DNA from 2 places in the Streptomyces sp. RKAG293 genome. Region 2 is predicted to be linked to the other one. Evidence: riboswitches for the same ligand, from Rfam matches in the RefSeq annotation. Region 2 holds a riboswitch; the other holds the start of a gene.
What was found. Region 2 has a riboswitch for thiamine pyrophosphate ahead of thiO (glycine oxidase ThiO). Riboswitches for the same ligand answer to the same signal wherever they lie in the genome.
Positions count from the first base shown of each region.

Region 1: another riboswitch for thiamine pyrophosphate. It lies ahead of thiC (phosphomethylpyrimidine synthase ThiC); the one in region 2 lies ahead of thiO (glycine oxidase ThiO).

Region 1 is NZ_JAJOZB010000001.1:4,610,095-4,614,230, forward strand. Features, by position in the region: gene LNW72_RS41230 (hypothetical protein) at 75-203, shown strand; gene thiC (phosphomethylpyrimidine synthase ThiC) at 256-2,073, opposite strand; TPP riboswitch at 2,067-2,179, opposite strand; gene LNW72_RS20440 (YibE/F family protein) at 2,241-3,611, shown strand; gene LNW72_RS20445 (hypothetical protein) at 3,683-3,883, shown strand; gene LNW72_RS20450 (flotillin family protein) at 4,042-4,136, shown strand, end outside.
Region 2 is NZ_JAJOZB010000001.1:2,802,845-2,806,980, reverse strand. Features, by position in the region: gene LNW72_RS12390 (thiazole synthase) at 1-285, opposite strand, end outside; gene thiS (sulfur carrier protein ThiS) at 290-490, opposite strand; gene thiO (glycine oxidase ThiO) at 487-1,647, opposite strand; TPP riboswitch at 1,644-1,757, opposite strand; gene LNW72_RS12375 (FAD-dependent oxidoreductase) at 1,937-3,127, shown strand; gene LNW72_RS12370 (Rv2175c family DNA-binding protein) at 3,228-3,593, shown strand; gene thiE (thiamine phosphate synthase) at 3,653-4,136, shown strand, end outside.

The DNA of each region.
Region 1 (4,136 bases), 1.8 Mb from region 2:
GCCCGAAGCACCTGAACGGCCCGAACACAGTGCACCGCAGAGGTCCCGGTGGGATTCCCACCGGGACCTCACGCATGCGCGGCCCGGACCCCCACCACCCGGAACACCGGCAGGCCGGGCAGCCGGCCCCGATGCTCTGGACGTACATCGGTGACATCGACAACGGGGAACGCTGCATCCAGAAGAAGGAGACCGGACGATGAGCGGCGGAGGCCAGGACGGGAGCCTCCGCCGCTCACCACGGACCGCGAGCGGTCAGTCGGCCAGCGGCAGGTAGACCCGGTTGCCGCTCGCCGCGAACTCGGCGGACTTCTGCCGCATCCCGGCCTCCGGGTCCAGCAGCAGATCCCCGCCGTGCTCCTTGCGGATGTCCTGGCTGATCTTCATCGAGCAGAACTTGGGGCCGCACATGGAGCAGAAGTGCGCGGTCTTGGCGCCGTCCGCCGGCAGCGTCTCGTCGTGGAAGTCACGCGCGGTGTCCGGGTCCATGGCCAGGTTGAACTGGTCCTCCCAGCGGAACTCGAAGCGGGCGTCGGACAGCGCGTCGTCCCAGTCCTGCGCCCCCGGGTGGCCCTTGGCCAGGTCCGCCGCGTGCGCCGCGATCTTGTACGTGATGACGCCGGTCTTGACGTCGTCCCGGTTGGGCAGGCCCAGGTGCTCCTTGGGCGTGACGTAGCAGAGCATCGCGGTGCCCCACCAGGCGATCATCGCGGCGCCGATGCCCGAGGTGATGTGGTCGTAGGCGGGCGCGACATCGGTGGTGAGCGGGCCGAGCGTGTAGAACGGCGCCTCCTCGCAGATCTCCTGCTGGAGGTCGATGTTCTCCTTGATCTTGTGCATCGGGACGTGCCCGGGGCCCTCGATCATGGTCTGCACGTTGTGCCGCTTGGCGATGGTGTTCAGCTCGCCCAGCGTCCGCAGCTCCGCGAACTGCGCCTCGTCGTTGGCGTCCGCGATGGAGCCGGGGCGCAGGCCGTCGCCGAGCGAGTACGTGACGTCGTAGGAGGCGAGGATGTCGCAGAGCTCCTCGAAGTTCTCGTAGAGGAACGACTCCTTGTGGTGCGCGAGGCACCAGGCGGCCATGATCGAGCCGCCGCGCGAGACGATGCCGGTCTTGCGGCGGGCGGTGAGCGGGACGTAGCGCAGCAGCACGCCGGCGTGCACCGTCATGTAGTCGACGCCCTGCTCGGCCTGCTCGATGACGGTGTCCTTGTAGACCTCCCAGGTCAGCTCCTCGGCCTTGCCGTCGACCTTCTCCAGCGCCTGGTAGAGGGGGACGGTGCCGATGGGCACGGGGGAGTTGCGCAGCACCCATTCACGGGTGGTGTGGATGTTGCGGCCGGTGGACAGGTCCATGACCGTGTCGGCGCCCCACTTGGTGGCCCACGTCATCTTGTCCACCTCCTCCTCGATGGAGGAGGTGACCGCGGAATTGCCGATGTTGGCGTTGACCTTCACCAGGAACCGCTTGCCGATGATCATCGGCTCGATCTCGGGGTGGTTCACGTTCATCGGCATCACGGCCCGGCCGGCCGCGATCTCCTCGCGCACCACCTCGGGGGAGACGTTCTCGCGGATCGCGATGTACTCCATCTCCGGGGTGATGTCGCCGCGGCGGGCGTACGCGAGCTGCGTCACCGCCTGTCCGTCCCGCCCCCTGCGGGGCACCCGGGGGCGGCCGGGGAAGACCGCGTCGAGGTTGCGCAGACCGCCGCGGGGGGAGGTGTGCTTGATCCCGTCGTCCTCGGGGCGGACCGGGCGGCCCGAGTACTCCTCGGTGTCGCCGCGGCCGATGATCCAGTTCTCCCGCAGCGGCGCCAGGCCGCGGCGGACGTCCGTGGTGACGTTCGGATCGGTGTACGGCCCCGACGTGTCGTACAGCGTCACGTCACGGCCGGTGGTGAGGTGCACCTGGCGCACGGGGACCTGGATGTCCGGCCTGGTGCCGGTCAGGTAGCCCTTGTGCCAGCCGGGCTCGCGCTTCTCCGCAGCGACGGACGGCTCCGCCGAAACGGGCTTTTCCGTCGAAACGGACTGAACGGAGACAGGCATGCGTGCATCCTGCGTGGTCATGAGACCCAACTCCCTACGCCGGCATTACCCGGTAACAGGTTCAGCGGTCGGCGCAGTTCTTCAGCGCCCTCTCAGCCCGGTGCTCCGAGCTCCCGCGATTGCAAAGGTGCCCCCACGGTAGCGGGTGCGGACGAACGCACACCAGGGGGTCTTGCGATGATCGGCCCGTGGACACCCCCCAGGCGTCGCCGCACGCGCACTCGCACACCCACGGTCACGGTCCGGTGCCGCCGGTCTCGAAGCACCTCCGCAAGGTCATCGCGGTGGTTCTGGTCCCCTTCGCCGCAGCGGTGCTCGCCGGGCTGATCGTGCTGTGGCCGGGTGGAGTGCCCCCGCACGCGCGCACCGGGGTCGGTTTCGACCAGCAGACACAGCAGGCGCGGGTCACCAGGATCGACGACGTCGACTGCGCCGAGGCGAACACACAGTCACCGGCGCAGTCCACACCCGGCGCCGCCGCCTCCCCGCCGGAACGCTGCGAGAAGGCGACCATCGAGGTCACCACGGGCAAGGACCAGGGCCGGACGTTCACCGAGATCGTGCACCCCGACCAGACCCGCCGCTACACGGCGGGCCAGGGCGTGGTGGTGGCGTACGCACCCGACGCTCCGAAGGAGCTGCAGTACGCGGTGACCGATGTCGACCGCGGCTTCCCGCTCGCGCTGCTGGCCGGGATCTTCGCCCTCGCGGTGATCGCCGTCGGCAGGATGCGCGGTCTGATGGCGCTGATCGCGCTGGTCATCAGCTTCGCGATCCTGACGCTCTTCATCCTCCCGGCGATCCTGCACGGCCACGATCCGCTGCTGGTGGCGGTGATCGGCGGCAGCGCGATCATGCTGATCGCGCTCTACATGTGCCACGGACTCAACGCCCGTACGTCGGTGGCGGTGATCGGCACGCTGTGCTCGCTCTTCCTGATCGGGATCCTCGGCTCGGTCTTCATCTCCTGGGCCCACTTGACGGGCAACACCTCGGACGAGACCGGGCTGATCCACACCCTCTACCCCGGCATCGAGATCAAGGGCCTGCTGCTGGCCGGCATCATCATCGGCTCGCTGGGCGTCCTGGACGATGTGACGGTCACCCAGACCTCGGCGGTGTGGGAGCTCAAGGACGCCGACCCCGGCGCGAGTTGGCGCAAGCTCTACGGAGCCGGCATGCGGATCGGCCGGGACCACATCGCGTCGGTGGTGAACACCCTGGTGATGGCGTACGCGGGTGCGGCGCTGCCGCTCCTGCTGCTGTTCTCGGTGGCGCGCAGCGGGGTGCTGCGGGTCGCCGGCAGCGAGCTGGTGGCGGAGGAGATCGTCCGGACGCTGGTCGGCAGCATCGGCCTGGTCGCGTCGGTTCCCCTGACGACGCTGCTGGCGGCGCTCGTTGTCAGTGCCGACCGGCACAATACGAGGACAAGCGTTACGAAGACGGACGGACCGAAGACGGACGGACCGAGGGCGGGGGAACCGAGGGCGGGCGGACCGAGCGCGGGGGACACTCTCCCCGCGAGGACCGGCGGCGGTCACCGGCGCCGGGGGAAGTAGCGGCAGGCCGTACTCGCGGGGGCGGGTGGCGGCGGCGGGTTGTGACGGGGAACGGGGGGACGATGGCCGGGATGATCGGGCTGCAGGGCAGGGTGACGGGGCGGATCGGCCCAGGGCTGGTCGGCGAGGTGATCGTCCAAGTACGGGGCGGCGCCGAGGCGTTCCTCGCGTATCCGGTCACACCGGGCGAGCGCATGGAGACCGGGACGCAGATCGTGGTCGTGGAATACCAGGCCCCGCGGACGGTCTACGTGGCCGCCGCCTTCGGCTGAGCGGGGTTCCGACTCCGGCTGAACGGGCTTCGCGCGTCGGCTGAGCGGGCTTCGTATCAAGACTGCGCCAAGGTTCCGTCAGGGTGTTCACCACGGCCTTGCGCGGGAGCACACTCGCGATCGTCAGGCCCCGCATGGGGGCCGCTGTAAGGGGGCGTATGCCGATGATCATCGGCGTCGTGGCGGGACTCGTTCTCGCCGCAATCATCATCGTGATCGGGCTGTTCAAGCTGATGTGGCGGGTCGCGGAGCC
Region 2 (4,136 bases):
CCGCGCGGTGAGGACGGCCTCGCCGGCGGTGAAGCAGCCCGCCGTGTTCGGCAGGACCCGGATGCCGTGCCTGCCCAGCACGGAGAGCACGGAGCCCTTCGTCGCCGGGTCGAGGCGGCGCATCGCCACCGTGGTGAGTTCGGTACCGGAGGCGAGCAGCGCCTGTTCGAGGATCTCCAGGCTGGGCGCACCGCCGGTGCCCATGATCAGCCGGGAGGTGAAGGGGACGCCGGCGATCCGCAGGGTGTCGTCGGCGGCACCGGCCGTGTGCGGGGGGTGCGGCACGGGATCAGCCTCCCTGGACGGCGGTGAGGACCTCGACGCGGTCGCCGTCGGCGAGTGCGGTGGTGGTCCAGCGGCTGCGGGGGACGACGGTCTCGTTGAGAGCGGCGGCGACGCCCGAGGGGGCGGCGGTCAGGGAGGCGACGAGCCGGTCGAGGGTCAGGCCCTCGGTGATCTCGCGGGCCTCACCGTTGACGGAGACGGTCATGCGGGCTGCTCCTGAAGCGTGAAGCGTGCGGGGGAGAAGGGCCGGGCCGACTCGGGCACCGAACCCGTCGTGAGCAGCTCGGCCATGATGTCGCCGGTCACCGGGGTCAGCAGCACACCGTTGCGGTGGTGGCCGGTGGCCAGCAGCAGACCGGGCAGCGCGCTGCGGCCGAGCAGCGGGGCGTTGTCGGGGGAGCCGGGGCGCAGCCCCGCGAGGGTCTCGACCAGCGGCAGTTCGGTGAGCCCCGGCACCAGCTCGTGGGCGTCGCGCAGCAGTTCGTAGACGCCGCCCGCGGTGACCGTGGTGTCCCAGCCGAGTTCCTCGCTGGTCGCGCCCACGACGAGCTCGCCGTTCTCGCGCGGCACGAGATAGACATGGCCGCCGCGCACCACGGCCCGCACCGTGCGGGAGAGGAACGGCGCGTAGCCGGGCGGGATGCGCAGCCGCAGGATCTGCCCCTTGACCGGGCGGACCGGCGGCAGGGCGTGCTCGGGGATGCCCGGCAGAACGCCGCTGCGGCTGCCCGCCGCGAGCACGGTCTGCTCGGCGGCGAGCACGGTGCCGTCGTCCAGCACCGCGCCGGTGGCGTGGTCCCTGACGGTCTCGATCCGGGTCACGGAGTTCCGGTGCAGTGCCACACCCGCGAGTTCGGCCGCGCGCAGCAGCGCGGCGGCCAGCCGGCGCGGATCGACCTGGTGGTCGCCGTCGACGCGCAGGCCGCCCCGCACACCGGGCGCCAGCATCGGCTCCAGCCGGCGGCACTCCCGGCCGGACAGCCACTCGGACCGCAGCCCCAGCGACGTCTGGAAGGTGTGCAGTTCACGCAGGTCGGCGCGGTCGTCGGCGTCCAGGGCGACGGCGAGCGTGCCGCACCGCCGGTAGCCGAGGCCCAGCCCGGTGGCGTCCTCCAGCTCGGCGGCGAAGGACGGATAGCGGCGGGCCGACGCGAGGTTGAGGTCGAGCAGCGTCTGCTCGCCGTACTGCAGCTCGGTGACGGCCGCCAGCATGCCGGCCGCGACGTGTGCGGCGCCGCCGCCCGGCGCCGGGTCGGCGACCGCGGTGCGCAGCCCGCGCTGCGCGGCGCGCCAGGCCGTGACGAGTCCGATGATTCCGCCGCCCACGACCAGGACGTCGTAGCGGTGGCGAGATGGATGCATGAGTGTCCCGCTCCTCCCTTCGCCGGCATGACCCGGATCAGGTTCGTACGGTCGGCGGCCGGTCAGCCGCCCTCTCAGCCCGGTACGTCCGGGCTCCCGCGAGTGCGTTAGCCCCGCCACCCTAGTACGCGGGCCCGAGCAGCGGTAAGGGAGCACGGGGTGGGCGAGAGGGGAGCGCGAGACAGGGGGATCGGATTTCGCACTGGTGGCCTGCCGGTAATCATCGGGGCGTTACGGTGATCGTGTGAGCCAGCCAAGCGCCGAGCGCGCAGTGATCGTCGGGGCCGGGATGGCCGGAGTGCAGACCGCTGTGTCGTTGCGGGAACAGGGGTGGCGCGGCGACATCACGCTGCTCGGCGCCGAACCGCACGCACCGTACGACCGCCCGCCGCTGTCCAAGTCCGTACTCCTCGGCACGGCCGAGGGCTCGCCCTTCGACGTGGACTTCAACGGCCTCGGCGTCGAGTTGCTGCTCGGCCGGCACGTGAGCGCGCTGCGCCCCGAGGAACGGCACGTGGTCACCGACGAGGGAACGGTCCGGTACGACCGGCTGGTGCTCGCCACCGGCGCCCATCCGGTGGCACTGCCCGGCAGCGAGGGCATCCCGGGCGTCTTCATGCTGCGCACCCTGGACGACGCCGCCGAGCTGCGGCCGGTGCTCGACGAGAAGCGCGATGTCGTCGTGGTCGGGGCGGGCTGGATCGGCGCCGAGTTCGCCACGGCGGCCCGCCAGGCGGGCTGCGCGGTGACCGTCGTCGAGGCGGCCGACCGGCCGCTGGCCGGAGTCCTGCCGGGCTCGGTCACCGACCACATGCGCGGCTGGTACGCGGACGCGGGCGCCGAACTGATCACCGGGACCGCGGTCGCGGCCGTCGAACCCGGCGCGGTGCTGCTCGCCGACGGGAGGCGGCTGCGGGCCGGGGCCGTCGTCGTCGGCATCGGCGCCCGGCCGGCCACCGGCTGGCTGGCGGGCTCCGGCGTCGCGCTGGGACCCGACCGCTCGGTGCTGGCGGACGACCGGCTGCGGACCTCCGTCGCCGATGTCTTCGCGGTGGGGGACTGCGCGTCCTTCCCGTCCGGGCGCTTCGGCGAGCGGCTGCTCGTCCACCACTGGGACAACGCGGTCCAGGGGCCGCGCGCCGCCGCCGCCAACGTGCTGGGCGGCGACGAGGTGTACGACCCGGTCCCGTACTTCTGGTCCGAGCAGTTCGGCCGTTTCGTGCAGTACGCGGGGCACCACTCCGCCACCGACACCATGCTGCTGCGCGGCGACCTGACGGGGCCCGCCTGGTCCGTCTGCTGGCTGCGGGACGGGGTGCTCGCGGCGCTGCTCGCCGTCGGCCGCCCGCGCGACCTCGCGCAGGGCCGCAAACTCATCGAACGCGGCGCCCACCTCGACCCGGGCCTCGTCGCCGACCCCGCGGTCCCGCTCAAGACCGCGGTACAGCCCACTCCGGGCAACAGCCCCGCCGGCGTGTAGCGGCCAAAAGCGGGTCTGCGCGGCAATTGTGGTCAAACCGTCAGGCCCGGCGGCGGCGAACCGGTACGCGGGTGCCCGTCGGGGATGGCACGCTTGTCCCGTGACCGAGATCGACGCAAAGATTGATGCCCTCGTACCTTCCTGGCTGAACCTCCCCGAGGTCGCCGAGCGACTGGGTGTGCCCATCACCCGGGTCCGCCCGATGATCAAGGAGAAGCTGTTCCTGGCGATCCGCCGCGGTGAGAACCGGGTCCTGATGGTCCCCGCCGACTTCATCGGCGAGGGAAGCATCGTCAAGGGCCTGCCCGGCCTGCTGACGGTCCTCAAGGACAACGGCTTCAGCGACGAAGAGGCGCTGGAGTGGCTGTTCGCCGCGGACCCGACGCTGCCCGGCACGCCCATCCAGGCGCTGAAGGAGAACCGCGGGACCGAGGTGAAGCGCCGCGCCCAGGCGCTCGCCCTGTAGAGCCGTCCGCCCGGGCCCGTGAGGGCAGCAGGACCCGCCGTACCGAGGGGGAGCGCACCATGACCACGCCGAACACCGTCCGTGGGCGGTTCGCCGACGCCCGGCTGTACCTGTGCACCGACGCCAGGACCGGCCCGGGCGACCTCGCCGCGTTCGCGGACGCGGTGCTGGGCTCGGACGTCGACGTCATCCAGCTGCGCGCCAAGGGGATCGAGGCCCGCGACGAGCTGGACGCGCTCGCGGTCCTGGCCGACGCGTGCCGCCGGCACGGAAAGCTGCTCGCGGTGAACGACCGGGCGGATGTCGCCCACGCGTCGGGCGCGGACGTGCTGCACCTGGGCCAGGGCGACCTGCCGGTATCCGCCGCCCGGGCGATCCTCGGCGAGGACGTGGTCATCGGACGGTCCTGCCACGCGGAGTCCGAGGCGGCGGCCGCCGCCGTGGAGCCCGGCGCGGACTACTTCTGCACCGGACCGGTCTGGCCCACCCCGACCAAGCCCGGCCGGCACGCGCCCGGCCTGGACCTGGTGCGGTACGCGGCCT